Regions from separate parts of the Pulveribacter sp. genome, predicted to be linked through region 1. Evidence: riboswitches for the same ligand, from Rfam matches in the RefSeq annotation. Region 1 holds a riboswitch; the other holds the start of a gene.
What was found. A riboswitch is a leader RNA that binds a small molecule or an ion and turns the genes downstream of it on or off. The one in region 1 is predicted to bind S-adenosylhomocysteine.
Positions count from the first base shown of each region.

Region 1 (3,958 bases):
GCGCGCTCGATGGGCCACAGCGGCACCTTCTTCTTCTTCGCGTGCAGGTCGCGCACGTGGTCGTAGTCGGCGCGCACCTCGGCCAGGTAGCTGTCCTTGTTCTCGCCCAGCAGGCTCTGCGCCACGCTGACGCTGCGCGACGCATCGGGCACGTAGACCACGGGGCCGTCGTACTGCGGCGCGATCTTCACGGCGGTGTGCACGCGCGAGCAGGTGGCGCCGCCGATCAGGAGCGGAATCTTCTTGATGCGGAAGTAGTCGTCGCGGCTCATCTCGCCGGCCACGTACTGCATCTCCTCCAGGCTGGGGGTGATCAGGCCGGACAGGCCGACGATGTCCGCCCCTTCGGCCTTGGCGCGCGCCAATATTTCATGGCAGGGCACCATCACGCCCATGTTGATGACCTCGAAGTTGTTGCACTGCAGGACGACGGTGACGATGTTCTTGCCGATGTCGTGCACGTCGCCCTTGACGGTGGCAATCACGATCTTGCCCTTGCTGGACACGTCCAGGCCGGCCGCCTCCTGCGCCTTCTTTTCTTCCTCGATGTAGGGGATCAGGTGGGCCACGGCCTGCTTCATCACGCGCGCGCTCTTGACCACCTGGGGCAGGAACATCTTGCCGGCGCCGAACAGGTCGCCCACGATGTTCATGCCGTCCATCAGCGGGCCCTCGATCACGTGCAGCGGACGGCCGCCGCCCTGCACCACGATCTGCTGATACGCCTCTTCCGTGTCCTCGACGATGAAGTCGGTGATGCCATGCACCAGCGCGTGCGACAGGCGCTCGCCCACGCTCTTGGGCTGCTCGGGCGTGCCGCGCCACTCCAGCTTCTTGCTGTCGTCCTTGGCCGCGCCCTTGGCCGCCTCGGCGATCTCCAGCAGACGCTCGGCCGCGTCGGGGCGGCGGTTGAGCACCACGTCCTCCACGCGCTCGCGCAATTCGGGGTCCAGGTCGTCGTAGACGCCCACCATGCCGGCGTTGACGATGCCCATGTCCATGCCGGCGGCAATGGCGTGGTACAGGAACACGGTGTGGATGGCCTCGCGCACCGGGTCGTTGCCGCGGAAGGAAAACGACACGTTGGACACGCCGCCCGAGACCTTGGCGCCGGGCAGATTCGCCTTGATCCAGCGCACCGCCTCGATGAAATCTACGGCGTAGTTGGCGTGCTCTTCGATGCCCGTGGCGATGGCGAAGATGTTGGGGTCGAAGATGATGTCCTCGGGCGCCATGCCCACCTCGTCCACCAGGATGCGGTAGGCGCGCTCGCAGATCTCGGTCTTGCGCGCGAAGGTGTCGGCCTGGCCCTTCTCGTCGAAGGCCATGACCACGGCGGCCGCGCCGTAGCGGCGGATCAGCTTGGCCTGGCGCTTGAACTCCTCCACGCCCTCCTTCATGCTGATGGAGTTGACGATGCCCTTGCCCTGCAGGCAGCGCAGGCCGGCCTCGATGACCTCCCACTTGGAGCTGTCCACCATCACCGGCACCCGGGCGATGTCGGGCTCGGAGGCAATGAGGTTCAGGAAGCGCACCATCGCGGCCTTGCTGTCCAGCATGGCCTCGTCCATGTTCACGTCGATGATCTGCGCGCCGTTGTCCACCTGCTGACGCGCCACCGACAGGGCCTGCTCGTACTGCTCGCCCAGGATCAGGCGGGCGAAGGCCTTGGAGCCGGTGACGTTGGTGCGCTCGCCGACGTTGACGAACAGGCTGCCCTGGCCGATCAATACGGGCTCGAGGCCCGAGAGTTTCATGGGGGGGACGAGGGCAGCAGACATCGGACTCACCTGTGCAGACAGTTGGAGGACAGGTGAGCGTCGTTGCGAAAGTAGAAGAAAGAGCGCGCCCCCAAGCCTGACGGGCTGCGGCCCGCTGCAACGCTCCTTGGGGGAAAGCCTGCGATTCTATCGTCGCGCCCCTTGCGGCATGCTGCATAGACACGATGGCCGCACGGCCGCTTAGGATGGCGGCGCCATGCCTACCTCCCGCCCCTCCTCGCCTCCTGCTACGCCGGCGCTACAGCCTGCCGCCCTCGACTTCACCCGGCCCGCGCACGAACTGGCCCCGCTGCTCGTCGGCGTGACCCTGCTGGTCGACGGCGTGGGCGGGCGCATCGTGGAGGTGGAGGCCTATGACGGCAGCGACCCGGCGTCGCACAGCTTCAACGGCCCCACGGCGCGCAACGCGGCCATGTTCGGGCCGCCGGGGCGGGCTTATGTGTACCGCTCGTACGGCGTGCACTGGTGCCTGAACCTGGTCTGCGCCAGCGAGGGCGACGGCGCGGCGGTGCTGATCCGGGCACTGCAGCCCACGCATGGGCTGGAGGCGATGCGCGCACGCCGCGGCCTGCAGGACGAGCGGCTGCTGTGCGCCGGCCCGGGTCGGCTGTCGCAGGCGCTGGGCATCGATCTGCGCCTGAACCACCTGCCGCTGGACGCGCCGCCTTTTGCCCTGCTGGCGCCACCCGGTGGCGCGGCGCCGGCCGCGCTGGCCACGGGCCCGCGCATCGGCATCAGCAAGGCCGCGGACGTGCCCTGGCGCTTTGGCGAGGCGGGCTCGCCCTACCTCAGCCGGCCGATGGGCTCCATCGGAACACGCCGGATCAGCAGGCGCCCGTAGCGGCGGGCTGGGCCGAGGCCGGCAGGCCGAAGATGCGGTCGAAGGCCCAGTTGAAGAGGTAGGTGTAGACCAGGAAGAACAGCAGCAGCCCGGCCTCCATCAGCGTCGCCTCCCACAGGCCCACGCCAAACCACCAGGCCATCAGCGGGATCAGCATCAGCGCCAGCCCGCCCTCGAAGCCTACGGCGTGCACCACGCGGCGCAGCACCGAGCGGCCCTTGACCTGCTGGCGTGCCTCCCAGCGCTCGAACAGGTGGTTGAACGTCACGTTCCACACAATGGCCAGCGTGGAGGCGACGACCGACATCACGCCCGAAGCCGCGGCCTCCTGCCCGATGGCGATGAACAGCGCGCTGGAGGCCAGGATGGCGATGAATTCGTAGAGGGCGACGAAGACCACCCGGCGCCGGGGGCCCTGCAGCCCCGTGGCCGATGTTGTTGTTGCTGGCATGGCCGGCAGTATAGGAACGGGGGTATTCCCTAGCACACATGCGGGTCAAATCGGCCTCCAACCCTTTTCCAGACTGCGCTGGCAGCTCTTTTTTTGATAGCGAAAGAACGGGACGCCGCGCATGCCCAACCCATGCCAACCGTGCATGCCATGCAAACACGGCGGCGTTGGACAGCGCGCAGACGCAGGCATAGAGTGGTCCGCCTGCAAGCTTCACTCCGCCCGAGGAACCCTTCCATGTCCGCAGCCCAGCCCGCCGCACCGGCCACCCGCCACACCCTGCCCTCCTACCTCGACCCCAGCCACCTCGGCCCCTGGGGCATCTACCTGCAACAGGTGGACCGCGTCACGCCCTACCTGGGCAACCTGGCGCGCTGGGTGGAAACGCTCAAGCGCCCCAAGCGCGCGCTGATCGTGGACGTGCCCATCGAGATGGACGACGGCACCATCGCCCACTTCGAGGGCTACCGCGTGCAGCACAACACCTCGCGCGGCCCGGGCAAGGGCGGCGTGCGCTTCCACCAGGACGTGACGCTGTCCGAGGTCATGGCCCTGTCGGCCTGGATGAGCATCAAGAACGCCGCCGTCAACGTGCCCTACGGCGGCGCCAAGGGCGGCGTCCGCGTCGACCCGAAGAAGCTCTCGCGCGGCGAGCTGGAGCGCCTGACGCGCCGCTACACCAGCGAGATCGGCATCATCATCGGCCCCTCCAAGGACATCCCCGCGCCGGACGTGAACACCAACGGCCAGATCATGGCCTGGATGATGGACACCTACTCCATGAACGTGGGCGAGACCTCCACCGGCGTGGTCACCGGCAAGCCCGTCGACTTAGGCGGCTCGCTGGGGCGCATGGAGGCCACCGGCCGCGGCGTGTTCACCGTG
Region 1 is NZ_DAMATK010000005.1:49,028-52,985, reverse strand. It holds gene metH (methionine synthase) at 1-1,757, opposite strand, end outside; S-adenosyl-L-homocysteine riboswitch at 1,809-1,895, opposite strand; gene RT282_RS13960 (DNA-3-methyladenine glycosylase) at 1,978-2,622, shown strand; gene RT282_RS13955 (PACE efflux transporter) at 2,606-3,073, opposite strand; gene RT282_RS13950 (Glu/Leu/Phe/Val dehydrogenase) at 3,311-3,958, shown strand, end outside.

Region 2 (3,958 bases), on a different contig from region 1:
TCGGCGCCCTCGGGCATCTTGGGCGGGAAGAATTCGAAGCTGATGGGCAGCAGCGTTGCGGTCGTCGTGCTCATGCGGCGCTCCGGAGGTCGGCGTGGATGAAGAATTCGCGGTTGCCGTCGCCGCCTTCGATGGGGCTGTCCAGCCAGGCGCGCACGCGCAGGCCCAGTTGCTCGCAGGCGGCGCGCAGGCGCTCCTCGACCTGGGCGTACAGGCTGGCGTCGCGCACGATGCCGCCCTTGCCGACCTGGCCGGGCTGCAGCTCGAACTGGGGCTTGACCAGCATCAGCAGCTGACCACCCGGCTGCAGCAGCGGCACCAAGGCCGGCAGCACCAGGGTCAGCGAGATGAAGGACACGTCGCCCGTGATGAACGGGAAGGCAGGCGTGATGTCCACCTGCTCGCGCCCGGCGCGGCGGCGGCGCACGGTGGGCAGGCTGCCGGCGGCGCGGGCCTGGGCGCGGGCGGCGCGCTCGGCCTTGAAGGCCTCGACCTCGTGCTCCTTGGCGTCGGCACTGTCGTCGTACTCGTCGTCCACCAAGCCGCCGTTGCGCATCCAGGCGTAGGGGGCCTGGGGCTGGGTGTCGTTGTCTTCGGGCTCGGCGTCGATGCGCTCGGACAGGGCTTCCTCGCAGGCCTCCTGCAGCGCCTCGGGCGTGAGGTGGCGGGCGTTCACGCCCTCCACGCCGACCACGCGGGCGTCGGCCTGCAGTCGCTCGTGCAGCTGGCCCTGGCCCACGTCCACGCCGATGACCTGCGCCGCGCCGTGCGCCAACAGGCAGTCGGTGAAACCGCCCGTGCCCTGACCCACGTCCAGGCAGCGCAGGCCGGCCACGTCGATGCCGGCGGCAGCCAGCGCGCCTTCGAGCTTCAGGCCGCCGCGCGAGAGGTACTTGGCCTCGGCCGCGTCCAGCAGCTGCACCTGGGCGCCGGGCGGGATGTCGTCGCCGTTCTTGCCCACCTTCTGCCACGGCAGCGTGGCCGCCAGGCGCCATTGCACGCCCGCGGCGATCAGCCGCTGGGCCTGCGAGCGGGTGGCCGCATGGCCGCCCTCCACCAAAAACACGTCCGCGCGCATCGCGCCTTCCTCTCTCTTTTTGATAGCTGCTGGCGCTTGCCACAAGCCGTTTTCAGATGATTTTCATATTGAAAACGGCACAAAACAAGCGCTAGCAGCTATGATTTTTGACGCTTAGTAGCGGTACGTCTCGGGCTTGTAGGGCCCGTTCTTGTCCACTCCGATGTAGGCGGCCTGGGCGTCGGTCAGCTCGGTGAGCATGGCGCCCAGCTTGGACAGCTGCAGCCGCGCGACCTTCTCGTCCAGCAGCTTGGGCAGCACGTAAACCTTGCCGGCCTCGTAGGCGTCGGGGCGGGTGAACAGCTCGATCTGCGCCAGCGTCTGGTTGGCGAACGAGCTGCTCATGACGTAGCTGGGGTGGCCGGTGGCGCAGCCCAGATTCACCAGGCGGCCCTTGGCCAGCAGGATGATGCGGCGGCCAGAGGGGAAGATGATGTGGTCCACCTGCGGCTTGATCTCTTCCCACTGGTACTGCTCCAGCGAGGCGACGTCGATCTCGTTGTCGAAGTGGCCGATGTTGCAGACGATGGCCTGGTCCTTCATGGCGGCCATGTGCTCGTGGCGGATCACGTCCTTGTTGCCGGTGGTGGTCACGAAGATGTCGGCCTTATCGGCCGCATATTCCATGGTCACCACGCGGTAGCCTTCCATGGCGGCCTGCAGGGCGTTGATGGGGTCGATCTCGGTCACCCAGACCTGGGCGCTCAGGGCGCGCAGCGCCTGGGCCGAACCCTTGCCCACGTCGCCATAGCCGGCCACCACGGCCACCTTGCCGGCGATCATCACGTCGGTGGCGCGCTTGATGCCGTCCACCAGCGACTCGCGGCAGCCGTACAGGTTGTCGAACTTGGACTTGGTGACCGAGTCGTTCACGTTGACGGCGCGGAACAGCAGCGTGCCCTTGGCCGACATCTCGTTCAGGCGGTGCACGCCGGTGGTGGTTTCCTCGGTCACACCGATGATCTGGGCGCTCTTGCGGCTGTACCAGGTGGGGTCTTCGGCCAGCTTCTTGCGGATGGAGGCGAACAGGATGCGCTCCTCCTCGCTGGCGCCGTTGCCGGCGACGAGGGAGGCATCCTTCTCGGCGCGCTGGCCCAGGTGCATCAGCAGCGTGGCGTCGCCGCCGTCGTCCAGGATCATGTTCGGGCCTTCGCCCTCGGTGCCTTTGGCGCCGAAGTCGAAGATGCGGTGCGTGTAGTCCCAGTAGTCCTCCAGCGATTCGCCCTTGATGGCGAACACCGGCGTGCCGCTGGCGGCAATCGCCGCGGCCGCGTGGTCCTGCGTGGAGAAGATGTTGCACGAGGCCCAGCGCACCGTGGCACCCAGCGCCTGCAGCGTCTCGATCAGCACGGCGGTCTGGATGGTCATGTGCAGCGAGCCGGTGATGCGCGCGCCCTTCAAGGGCTGGGCGGCGGCGTACTCGTCGCGGATGGCCATCAGGCCGGGCATCTCGGTCTCGGCGATGCGGATTTCCTTGCGGCCCCAGTCGGCCAGCGACAGGTCGGCAATGGCGCAATCGGCCTGCGCGGCGGAACGGGAAGTGTCGAGAACAGCGCTCATGGGTTTTCCTTCGTGAAAGAAGCAGGATGAAAACCACGCGCCTGGGGCGAAAGATACGGCTCACCGCACAGACAAAGCGTGGGCGAGCGTCGTTGCGGTCAGTCGATGTTTCCGAGCCTCACGCCCCGCCGGTTGGGGGCGCTGCAACGCTCCTCGGAAAGCGGCGATTTTAATACAGCCGTCTCCCCCTTCAGCCTGCCGGCGCATGAGCCGGGCGACGACCTGCGCGACATGCACCTTCCTACAGCGGCTGCCTGCTGGCCAGCCATGTAATCAGCACCATGATCAACCCCATGAGAGAGAGCACCCCCATGAAGAACATTCTTGCCATCGGTCTCGTGTCCATTGGCCTCGTCGGCCTGGTGGGCTGCGACGTGAAGAAGACCCAGGAAGGCAACGTCACGCTGCCCAAATACGAAGTGGAAAAAACCCAGTCGGGCGACGTCACGCTGCCCAAGTACGACGTGAAGACGCCCGACGTCAACGTGACCACCGAAAAGAAGGTCATTGAAGTGCCAAAGGTCGAGGTCACGCCAGCCAAGTGATCGGCAGGGGCAGGACCGCCGCGCCGGCCGGTCGCTGCCCCCTGCGCGTGGCACGGGATAATCGCGGGTTTCCCATCCCTTTTGCGCCGCGCGAGCCCGTGCGGCCTCTGCCCGAATGCCCGCACCGTTCCTCGCCGAAACCCGGCGGCGCCGCACTTTTGCCATCATTTCCCACCCGGACGCGGGCAAGACCACGCTGACGGAAAAGCTGCTGCTGTTTTCCGGCGCCATCCAGATCGCTGGTGCCGTGAAAGGCCGCAAAGCCAGCCGCCATGCCACGTCCGACTGGATGGAGATTGAGAAGCAGCGCGGCATCTCGGTGGCCTCGTCGGTCATGCAGATGAGCTACCGCAAGCACGTCATCAACCTGCTGGACACGCCGGGCCACAAGGACTTCTCGGAAGACACGTACCGCGTGCTGACGGCCGTGGACTCGGCGCTGATGGTGATCGACGCCGCTAACGGCGTGGAAACCCAAACGCGCCGGCTGATCGAGGTCTGCCGCCAGCGCGACACGCCCATCATCACCTTCGTCAACAAGATGGACCGCGAGGTGCGCGACCCGCTGGACATCCTGGACGAGGTCGAACGCGAGCTGGGCATGCCCTGCTGCCCCATGACCTGGCCGGTGGGCCAGGGCCGGCAGTTCGGCGGCATCATCGACCTGCGCACGCGCACCATGACGGTGTTCCAGCCCGGCAGCGAGAAGCGCCCGGAGGACTTTGAGGTCATCTCTTTGAGCGAGGCCGACAAGCTGCGCGCGCGCTTCGGCCAG
Region 2 is NZ_DAMATK010000001.1:733,735-737,692, reverse strand. It holds gene metF (methylenetetrahydrofolate reductase [NAD(P)H]) at 1-74, opposite strand, end outside; gene RT282_RS03415 (TlyA family RNA methyltransferase) at 71-1,078, opposite strand; gene ahcY (adenosylhomocysteinase) at 1,193-2,638, opposite strand; S-adenosyl-L-homocysteine riboswitch at 2,716-2,799, opposite strand; gene RT282_RS03405 (hypothetical protein) at 2,950-3,183, shown strand; gene RT282_RS03400 (peptide chain release factor 3) at 3,299-3,958, shown strand, end outside.
Region 2: another riboswitch for S-adenosylhomocysteine. It lies ahead of ahcY (adenosylhomocysteinase); the one in region 1 lies ahead of metH (methionine synthase).